3 regions of the Paenibacillus aurantius genome follow, and region 1 is predicted to be linked to each of the others. Evidence: a T-box and tRNA genes for the amino acid it is inferred to sense, from the RefSeq annotation. Region 1 holds a T-box; the other regions hold tRNA genes.

Region 1 (2,228 bases):
AAATGAAGAAGCTGTCTAACATGGAGCCTGCCGGAATCATCAGCGCTTCTACGAATTTTTCTGAAGGAAGGATGGAGGAAAAGGGGCAGTGCGACCATTATATCGGTGTGGCCACCACGGAGCAGGCCGGTCCCGGGATGGTTCAGCTGGAAGTTCCGGCTTCCCGGTGGGCGGTCTTCACAGCAATCGGACCTTTCCCGCAAACGCTACAGGAAACCTGGGGCCGTATTTATTCGGAGTGGTTCCCCTCCTCAGGCTATGAAGTCAAAGAAGGACCGGAAATCCTCTGGAATGAGCACAAGGATACCACAGCTCCCAACTACAAAAGCGAAATTTGGATCCCGGTCCAGGAAAAATAAGCCTGGCCATTGGGTTCCAGGTAACTTTCTCCATCCCTTTTACGTCTGAGGCTAGGAAAGGGGTGGAGTTATGTTTATGCCCATAAAACCATCATTTCGCGTCATCCTGGCTGTCTTCCTTGTGCTAATGATGGGATGCGGGAATAGCAAAGACAAGATCGAGCCATTCTTACTTGTAGGGGACAGCGATTCGTTCAGCCTCGAGGAGATGATAGTTCGTTTCGGGGATGGCCGTGAGCTTATCATTACCGATCAAGAGACACTTGGAAAGGTGACCAGCCTTTTGAAGAGTATCCGATTACACAAGGTCGGAACAGAACCGAATGGGGTCGGACAGCTGTATCAACTGGAAATGAAGAGCGGGTCAACACATATCCGTTTTTCCAGCGGGCTTTACCTAAACAGAGCCCAGTACGAAGCCCGTCCGGAATCCGCGAGGAGGGAGCTGGACGAATACATCGTTACCCTGGGAAGAGCCCCGTACCCGGATCTGCTGCCAGGATTACCTGCCCGGTGAGGCCCCCTAGAAGATAGAAGCAGGACTAAACAAATGTCCGTTTACAAGAAAGGAAGGAACTGGTATTATAGGACCAACTTGAAACGCGATGACGAGAATAGTAAGGGAAGCCGTTCTTCTGCAGAGAGCCCCGGCAGCTGAAAAGGGGCAGGAACGTAACCCTGAACCAAGCCTCAGAGCAGCCTGCCGGAACCTTCGATGGGGATGGCAGGACGGGCGCTCCCGTTATAGGGCTAGAGTATAAGCAGGGCTCGACCCTGCCGTACTTGAAGAGGTTAATATGGCGACATATTAATGAACCTGGGGTGGCACCGCGAGAACTTCGTCCCCAAGACTTAACCGTCTTGGAGGTGAAGTTTTTTTATTTCGCTGAATATTCCACAAGGAGGAATCCACCATGGTCCACCCAAGGGACAACAACGAGTCATTTATCTTAAAGCTTATTCGAGAGGAACTGGAGCAAAGTCCGTTTAGCCGGGATATGTGCACCCGCTTCCCTCCCGAGCCCAACGGCTACCTTCACATCGGAAGTGCTTACGCGATCCACACGAACTATACCGCGGCTCAAAGGTTTAACGGAGCTTTTCACTTGCGGCTTGACGATACCAATCCACGTAAGGAGGACTTGGAATACGTCCATGCCATTATGGAGGACATCCGTTGGCTGGGGTACGATCCTGGCGACCACATCTACTACGGCTCGGATTACTCGGACGACATCTACAAGGCCGCGGTCACTCTGATCAAACGCGGAAAAGCGTATGTCTGCGATCTTCCCCCCGACGAGCTGACGAAGTACCGGGGGACCCTTAAAGAACCCGGCCGCAACAGCCCTTATCGGAACCGATCGGTGGAGAAAAATTTGGAGCTCCTGGAAAAGATGAAGAACGGCGTTTTCCCGGACGGCTCTAAGGTTCTCCGTGCGAAGATCGATATGGCTTCGCCCAATATGAACCTCCGTGATCCTGTTCTTTACCGGATTATTCATGCTGAGCATTACCGGACGGGACGGGACTGGTGTATCTATCCTATGTACGATTTTGCCCATCCGATTCAGGATGCGATCGAAGGCATTACCTACTCCCTCTGCTCGATAGAGTTTAAAGACCACCGTCCTTTGTACGAGTGGGTCTTGAACGAGCTGGGAATTCCTGAGCCCCCGCGGCAGAGGGAGTTCGGCCGGCTCAGCTTGACGGGAGTCGTGACGAGCAAACGTTTTTTGAGGCAGCTGGTCGAGGAGGGGCACGTTGATGGATGGGACGATCCCAGGCTGCCGACGATCCGGGGCATGAGAAGAAGAGGGTACACCCCGGGCAGCATTCGAAGGTTCATGGAAGAGATCGGCAGCATCC
Region 2 (2,228 bases), 2.9 Mb from region 1:
CGTCGCTTCCGTCGGGTGGGCGGTCATAACTAATTCTAGAGAAATGCCTTCCAGGATGCTGCGAACTTCCTCCACCGGCATATCCTGCTGCTTTAATTCCTTTATAATGCTTTCAATCGATCCCGGCTGGATGGTCTCCCCCGCCGTACGATCGTAATCACGCTTGCGGCGAATCCGGTGGTTCTGCTCCGCAATGTTCACCAGCTGAAAATAGATAGCAAAAGCCCGGATCACCTGGTGGCGAATTTCCGGCTGACAGGAATCGATGGTCTGCTTGAATTCTTTATACAGATCAGGCACGAACTCCGCACGGATCGATTTGCTCAGCTCCCGGATTTTTTCGACAACGGCAAGAAGCTCCTTCCCCCCTTGGTGAACGAGCACTTCCCCGAGAATGTTCCCCAGAAAGCGGACATCCCGGCGCAGTAAGTTGTTGGTTGAGCCTTTCGCCATAAGATTTACTTCAGTCATTTCTCTCACCCAATCCTTAATTTCTTTCTGTAGCCACTCCGTCATTGATTCTTCAACATTTGAGACTAGCCGAGGCTGAAGGTTTCCCATGAGCCAGCCTGCTCCATGATTAATTAAACGGCTGCCGAATGGTTATTTAGTCTAGTTTATCATACCCGCTTTCCCTAAGAACAGCGATTTCGGCAAAATCCAACAAAATCCTATCTAATCCTATAGGATATTAGAATACATTGGGACACTTAACCGCTTTACTTCGTTCATGCACTAAAGCATTTCCACAAAAAAAAAGCTGACTAGCTGTCCGCTTATACAAAAAAAGACCAATCGGTCCTGGATTAAAAAATGGAGCGGGTGATGGGAATCGAACCCACGCTACCAGCTTGGAAGGCTGGAGTTCTACCATTGAACTACACCCGCATGAGGATAATGCTTATTCTCTAAAAATGGTCGGGACGACACGATTTGAACATGCGACCCCCTGGTCCCAAACCAGGTGCTCTACCAAGCTGAGCTACGTCCCGTAACCTTTAGAAAATTTCCATACTTAATGGCGTTCCCTGAGAGATTCGAACTCCCGACCTTTTGATTCGTAGTCAAACGCTCTATCCAGCTGAGCTAAGGGAACACACGATAAGTATAATGGAGCGGACGACGGGAATCGAACCCGCGACCCTCGCCTTGGCAAGGCGATGCTCTACCGCTGAGCCACGTCCGCATAGTTGGTGCGCGTAGAGGGACTTGAACCCCCACGGTTGCCCGCTAGATCCTAAGTCTAGTGCGTCTGCCAATTCCGCCATACGCGCGAACCAAACCAATGGTGAGCCATGAAGGACTCGAACCTTCGACACCCTGATTAAAAGTCAGGTGCTCTACCAACTGAGCTAATGGCTCAAAATGGCTGGGGATCAAGGATTCGAACCTTGGCATGACGGAGTCAAAGTCCGTTGCCTTACCGCTTGGCTAATCCCCAGCGTTCCTGGTGCCGTCGAGAGGACTTGAACCCCCAACCTACTGATTACAAGTCAGTTGCTCTACCAATTGAGCTACAACGGCATGTCCCTTGAAGGACAATGGTGGAGGCTGACGGGATCGAACCGCCGACCCTCTGCTTGTAAGGCAGATGCTCTCCCAGCTGAGCTAAGCCTCCAACTTGATAAGAAATGGTGACCCGTAGGGGATTCGAACCCCTGTTACCTCCGTGAAAGGGAGGTGTCTTAACCCCTTGACCAACGGGCCGAGAAAATGGAGCTTCCAACCGGGATCGAACCGGTGACCTCATCCTTACCATGGATGCACTCTACCTACTGAGCTATGGAAGCATGGCTCCCCGAACAGGACTCGAACCTGTGACAACTCGATTAACAGTCGAGTGCTCTACCAACTGAGCTATCAGGGAATATACCGCTTGGCAACGTCCTACTCTTCCAAGATCCTGCGATCTAAGTACCATTGGCGCTGGAGGGCTTAACGGTCGTGTTCGAGATGGGAACGCGTGGTTCCCCTCCGCCATCATCACCAAACGTCAGAGTTTGCACCCTGAAAACTGGAATCGAAGCTTACGTTGTTTCATCCTTTAAACTCCCCTAAAGGGGTCATGAATAAGCCCTCGACCGATTAGTATTCGTCCGCTGCATGCTTTACAGCACTTCCACGCCGAACCTATCTACCTCGTCGTCTACAAGGGGTCTTACTAATTGGGAAATCTCATCTTGAGGGGGGCTTCACGCTTAGATGCTTTCAGCGCTTATCCCGTCCGT
Region 3 (2,228 bases), 2.1 Mb from region 1:
TATAATAGGTAAGTCTTTTTTGAAAACTAAATATTCCCTGATAGCTCAGTTGGTAGAGCACTCGACTGTTAATCGAGTTGTCACAGGTTCGAGTCCTGTTCGGGGAGCCATGGAGAGGTGTCCGAGTTGGCCGAAGGAGCACGATTGGAAATCGTGTAGGCGTCACAAGCGTCTCGAGGGTTCGAATCCCTCTCTCTCCGCCATTAAGGCCCGTTGGTCAAGGGGTTAAGACACCTCCCTTTCACGGAGGTAACAGGGGTTCGAATCCCCTACGGGTCACCACATCATATGGAGGCTTAGCTCAGCTGGGAGAGCATCTGCCTTACAAGCAGAGGGTCGGCGGTTCGATCCCGTCAGCCTCCACCATATGAAACACACTATCGCGGGGTGGAGCAGCTCGGTAGCTCGTCGGGCTCATAACCCGAAGGCCGCAGGTTCAAATCCTGCCCCCGCAACCAACATGGAGCTGTGGTGTAGAGGCCTAACATGCCTGCCTGTCACGCAGGAGACCGCGGGTTCGAATCCCGTCAGCTCCGCCATTCATCTTCAAAGCACAGTAAGGCTCGGTAGCTCAGTCGGTAGAGCAGAGGACTGAAAATCCTCGTGTCGGCGGTTCGATTCCGTCCCGAGCCACCACTGAAGCGCCGTTGTAGCTCAACTGGTAGAGCAACTGACTTGTAATCAGTAGGTTGGGGGTTCAAGTCCTCTCGACGGCACCATTGTTTTTTGTTATACTATATGGAGGATTAGCGAAGTGGCCAAACGCAGCAGACTGTAAATCTGTTCTCTGACGAGTTCGGTGGTTCGAATCCATCATCCTCCACCATTTCATAGGGGCATAGTTTAAAGGTAGAACAAAGGTCTCCAAAACCTTTGGTGTGGGTTCGATTCCTGCTGCCCCTGCCAATTTTATAATAATGGCGGTCGTGGCGAAGTGGTTAACGCACCGGATTGTGGCTCCGGGATCCGCGGGTTCGATTCCCGTCGATCGCCCCATTTATGCTTCACCCTATAAATGTTGGGGATTAGCCAAGCGGTAAGGCAACGGACTTTGACTCCGTCATGCCAAGGTTCGAATCCTTGATCCCCAGCCATTTCATGCGGACGTGGCTCAGCGGTAGAGCATCGCCTTGCCAAGGCGAGGGTCGCGGGTTCGATTCCCGTCGTCCGCTCCATAGAATATGGTGGCGCCATAGCCAAGTGGTAAGGCAGAGCTCTGCAAAAGCTTTATCCCCAGTTCGAATCTGGGTGGTGCCTCCATTCTTTTATTTGCCGGGGTGGCGGAATCGGCAGACGCACAGGACTTAAAATCCTGCGGTGGGTGACCACCGTACGAGTTCAAGTCTCGTCCTCGGCACCAGGTTTTTGCCACGTGTGCCCTTAGCTCAGCTGGATAGAGCGTTTGACTACGAATCAAAAGGTCAGGAGTTCGAATCTCTTAGGGCACGCCATTTTATTTAGATAACTAGATATTCATTCATCAGGCCGGTGTGGCGGAATTGGCAGACGCGCGCGACTCAAAATCGTGAGGGAAACCGTGGGGGTTCGAGTCCCTTCACCGGCACCACCTACATAAGACTAGCATCAATCCTTTTGGGATTGGTGCTTTTTTCTTTTTGCTGACGGACAGGGCTTGTCTTGTAAAGGAATAGACATCCTGATCGGCTTTCCCGCGGGGCAAGAGGTATCAAGGGAAGGGAGAGATGCAACCTTTTGAGCGTTTCGGCGCATGCTAAGGGCCACAGGAAGAGAACGAACCCTCTCCAAGGAAGCAGCCGTTGGTGGATCCAGCCCGGTGAAGGTGTCTTTGAGGAAAAAGACTTCGTGGCAATGGGGAGCGGAAAGAGCCAGAATGGACTTACCCTTAGAAGGAAAAGTGGAGCCATAAGTAGAGGCTGCCGTTAATTACTCATGTAATCAACTTACTTTTGGTAAGGTTATTATTCCTCGTGGCTTACTTTTGACAAGTGGCTATGATAAAATAATGCTAAGGAGTTGATTACAGTGGAGCACGATCACAGATTATGTCCTAAATTTGAGGCGGCTTTCGAATTGTTGGGAAAACGGTGGACCGGCCTGATTATCCGGGTGCTACTGGATGGACCTAAACGGTTTAAAGATATATCGGAGCTTATTCCGGGAATGAGCGACCGTATGCTGTCGGAGCGTTTTAAGGAACTGGAGACGGCAGGTCTCATTACGCGGCGGGTGTACCCGGAGACGCCGGT

Evidence for each region. A T-box is a leader RNA that pairs with one kind of tRNA and senses whether it is charged. The one in region 1 lies ahead of MJA45_RS14285 (glutamine--tRNA ligase/YqeY domain fusion protein), so its partner is inferred to be a tRNA-Gln.
Region 2: it has a tRNA-Gln gene. The T-box ahead of MJA45_RS14285 (glutamine--tRNA ligase/YqeY domain fusion protein) is inferred to sense a tRNA for this amino acid. The anticodon was not compared.
Region 3: it has a tRNA-Gln gene. The T-box ahead of MJA45_RS14285 (glutamine--tRNA ligase/YqeY domain fusion protein) is inferred to sense a tRNA for this amino acid. The anticodon was not compared.

The regions. Positions count from the first base shown of each region.
Region 1 covers NZ_CP130318.1:3,165,847-3,168,074, reverse strand. The annotation lists gene MJA45_RS14295 (AraC family transcriptional regulator) at 1-359, shown strand, start outside; gene MJA45_RS14290 (hypothetical protein) at 430-876, shown strand; T-box leader at 956-1,209, shown strand; gene MJA45_RS14285 (glutamine--tRNA ligase/YqeY domain fusion protein) at 1,274-2,228, shown strand, end outside.
Region 2 covers NZ_CP130318.1:311,274-313,501, reverse strand. The annotation lists gene ppc (phosphoenolpyruvate carboxylase) at 1-471, opposite strand, end outside; tRNA gene MJA45_RS01625 (tRNA-Gly) at 815-888, opposite strand; tRNA gene MJA45_RS01620 (tRNA-Pro) at 916-992, opposite strand; tRNA gene MJA45_RS01615 (tRNA-Arg) at 1,020-1,096, opposite strand; tRNA gene MJA45_RS01610 (tRNA-Gly) at 1,112-1,186, opposite strand; tRNA gene MJA45_RS01605 (tRNA-Leu) at 1,192-1,274, opposite strand; tRNA gene MJA45_RS01600 (tRNA-Lys) at 1,287-1,362, opposite strand; tRNA gene MJA45_RS01595 (tRNA-Gln) at 1,367-1,441, opposite strand; tRNA gene MJA45_RS01590 (tRNA-Thr) at 1,449-1,524, opposite strand; tRNA gene MJA45_RS01585 (tRNA-Val) at 1,543-1,618, opposite strand; tRNA gene MJA45_RS01580 (tRNA-Glu) at 1,633-1,707, opposite strand; tRNA gene MJA45_RS01575 (tRNA-Thr) at 1,715-1,790, opposite strand; tRNA gene MJA45_RS01570 (tRNA-Asn) at 1,792-1,867, opposite strand; rRNA gene rrf (5S ribosomal RNA) at 1,875-1,991, opposite strand; rRNA gene MJA45_RS01560 (23S ribosomal RNA) at 2,066-2,228, opposite strand, start outside.
Region 3 covers NZ_CP130318.1:1,087,386-1,089,613, forward strand. The annotation lists tRNA gene MJA45_RS05255 (tRNA-Asn) at 35-110, shown strand; tRNA gene MJA45_RS05260 (tRNA-Ser) at 112-203, shown strand; tRNA gene MJA45_RS05265 (tRNA-Glu) at 208-282, shown strand; tRNA gene MJA45_RS05270 (tRNA-Val) at 291-366, shown strand; tRNA gene MJA45_RS05275 (tRNA-Met) at 382-458, shown strand; tRNA gene MJA45_RS05280 (tRNA-Asp) at 463-539, shown strand; tRNA gene MJA45_RS05285 (tRNA-Phe) at 561-636, shown strand; tRNA gene MJA45_RS05290 (tRNA-Thr) at 644-719, shown strand; tRNA gene MJA45_RS05295 (tRNA-Tyr) at 741-826, shown strand; tRNA gene MJA45_RS05300 (tRNA-Trp) at 833-906, shown strand; tRNA gene MJA45_RS05305 (tRNA-His) at 921-996, shown strand; tRNA gene MJA45_RS05310 (tRNA-Gln) at 1,020-1,094, shown strand; tRNA gene MJA45_RS05315 (tRNA-Gly) at 1,101-1,175, shown strand; tRNA gene MJA45_RS05320 (tRNA-Cys) at 1,187-1,260, shown strand; tRNA gene MJA45_RS05325 (tRNA-Leu) at 1,272-1,360, shown strand; tRNA gene MJA45_RS05330 (tRNA-Arg) at 1,375-1,451, shown strand; tRNA gene MJA45_RS05335 (tRNA-Leu) at 1,485-1,567, shown strand; gene MJA45_RS05340 (winged helix-turn-helix transcriptional regulator) at 2,053-2,228, shown strand, end outside.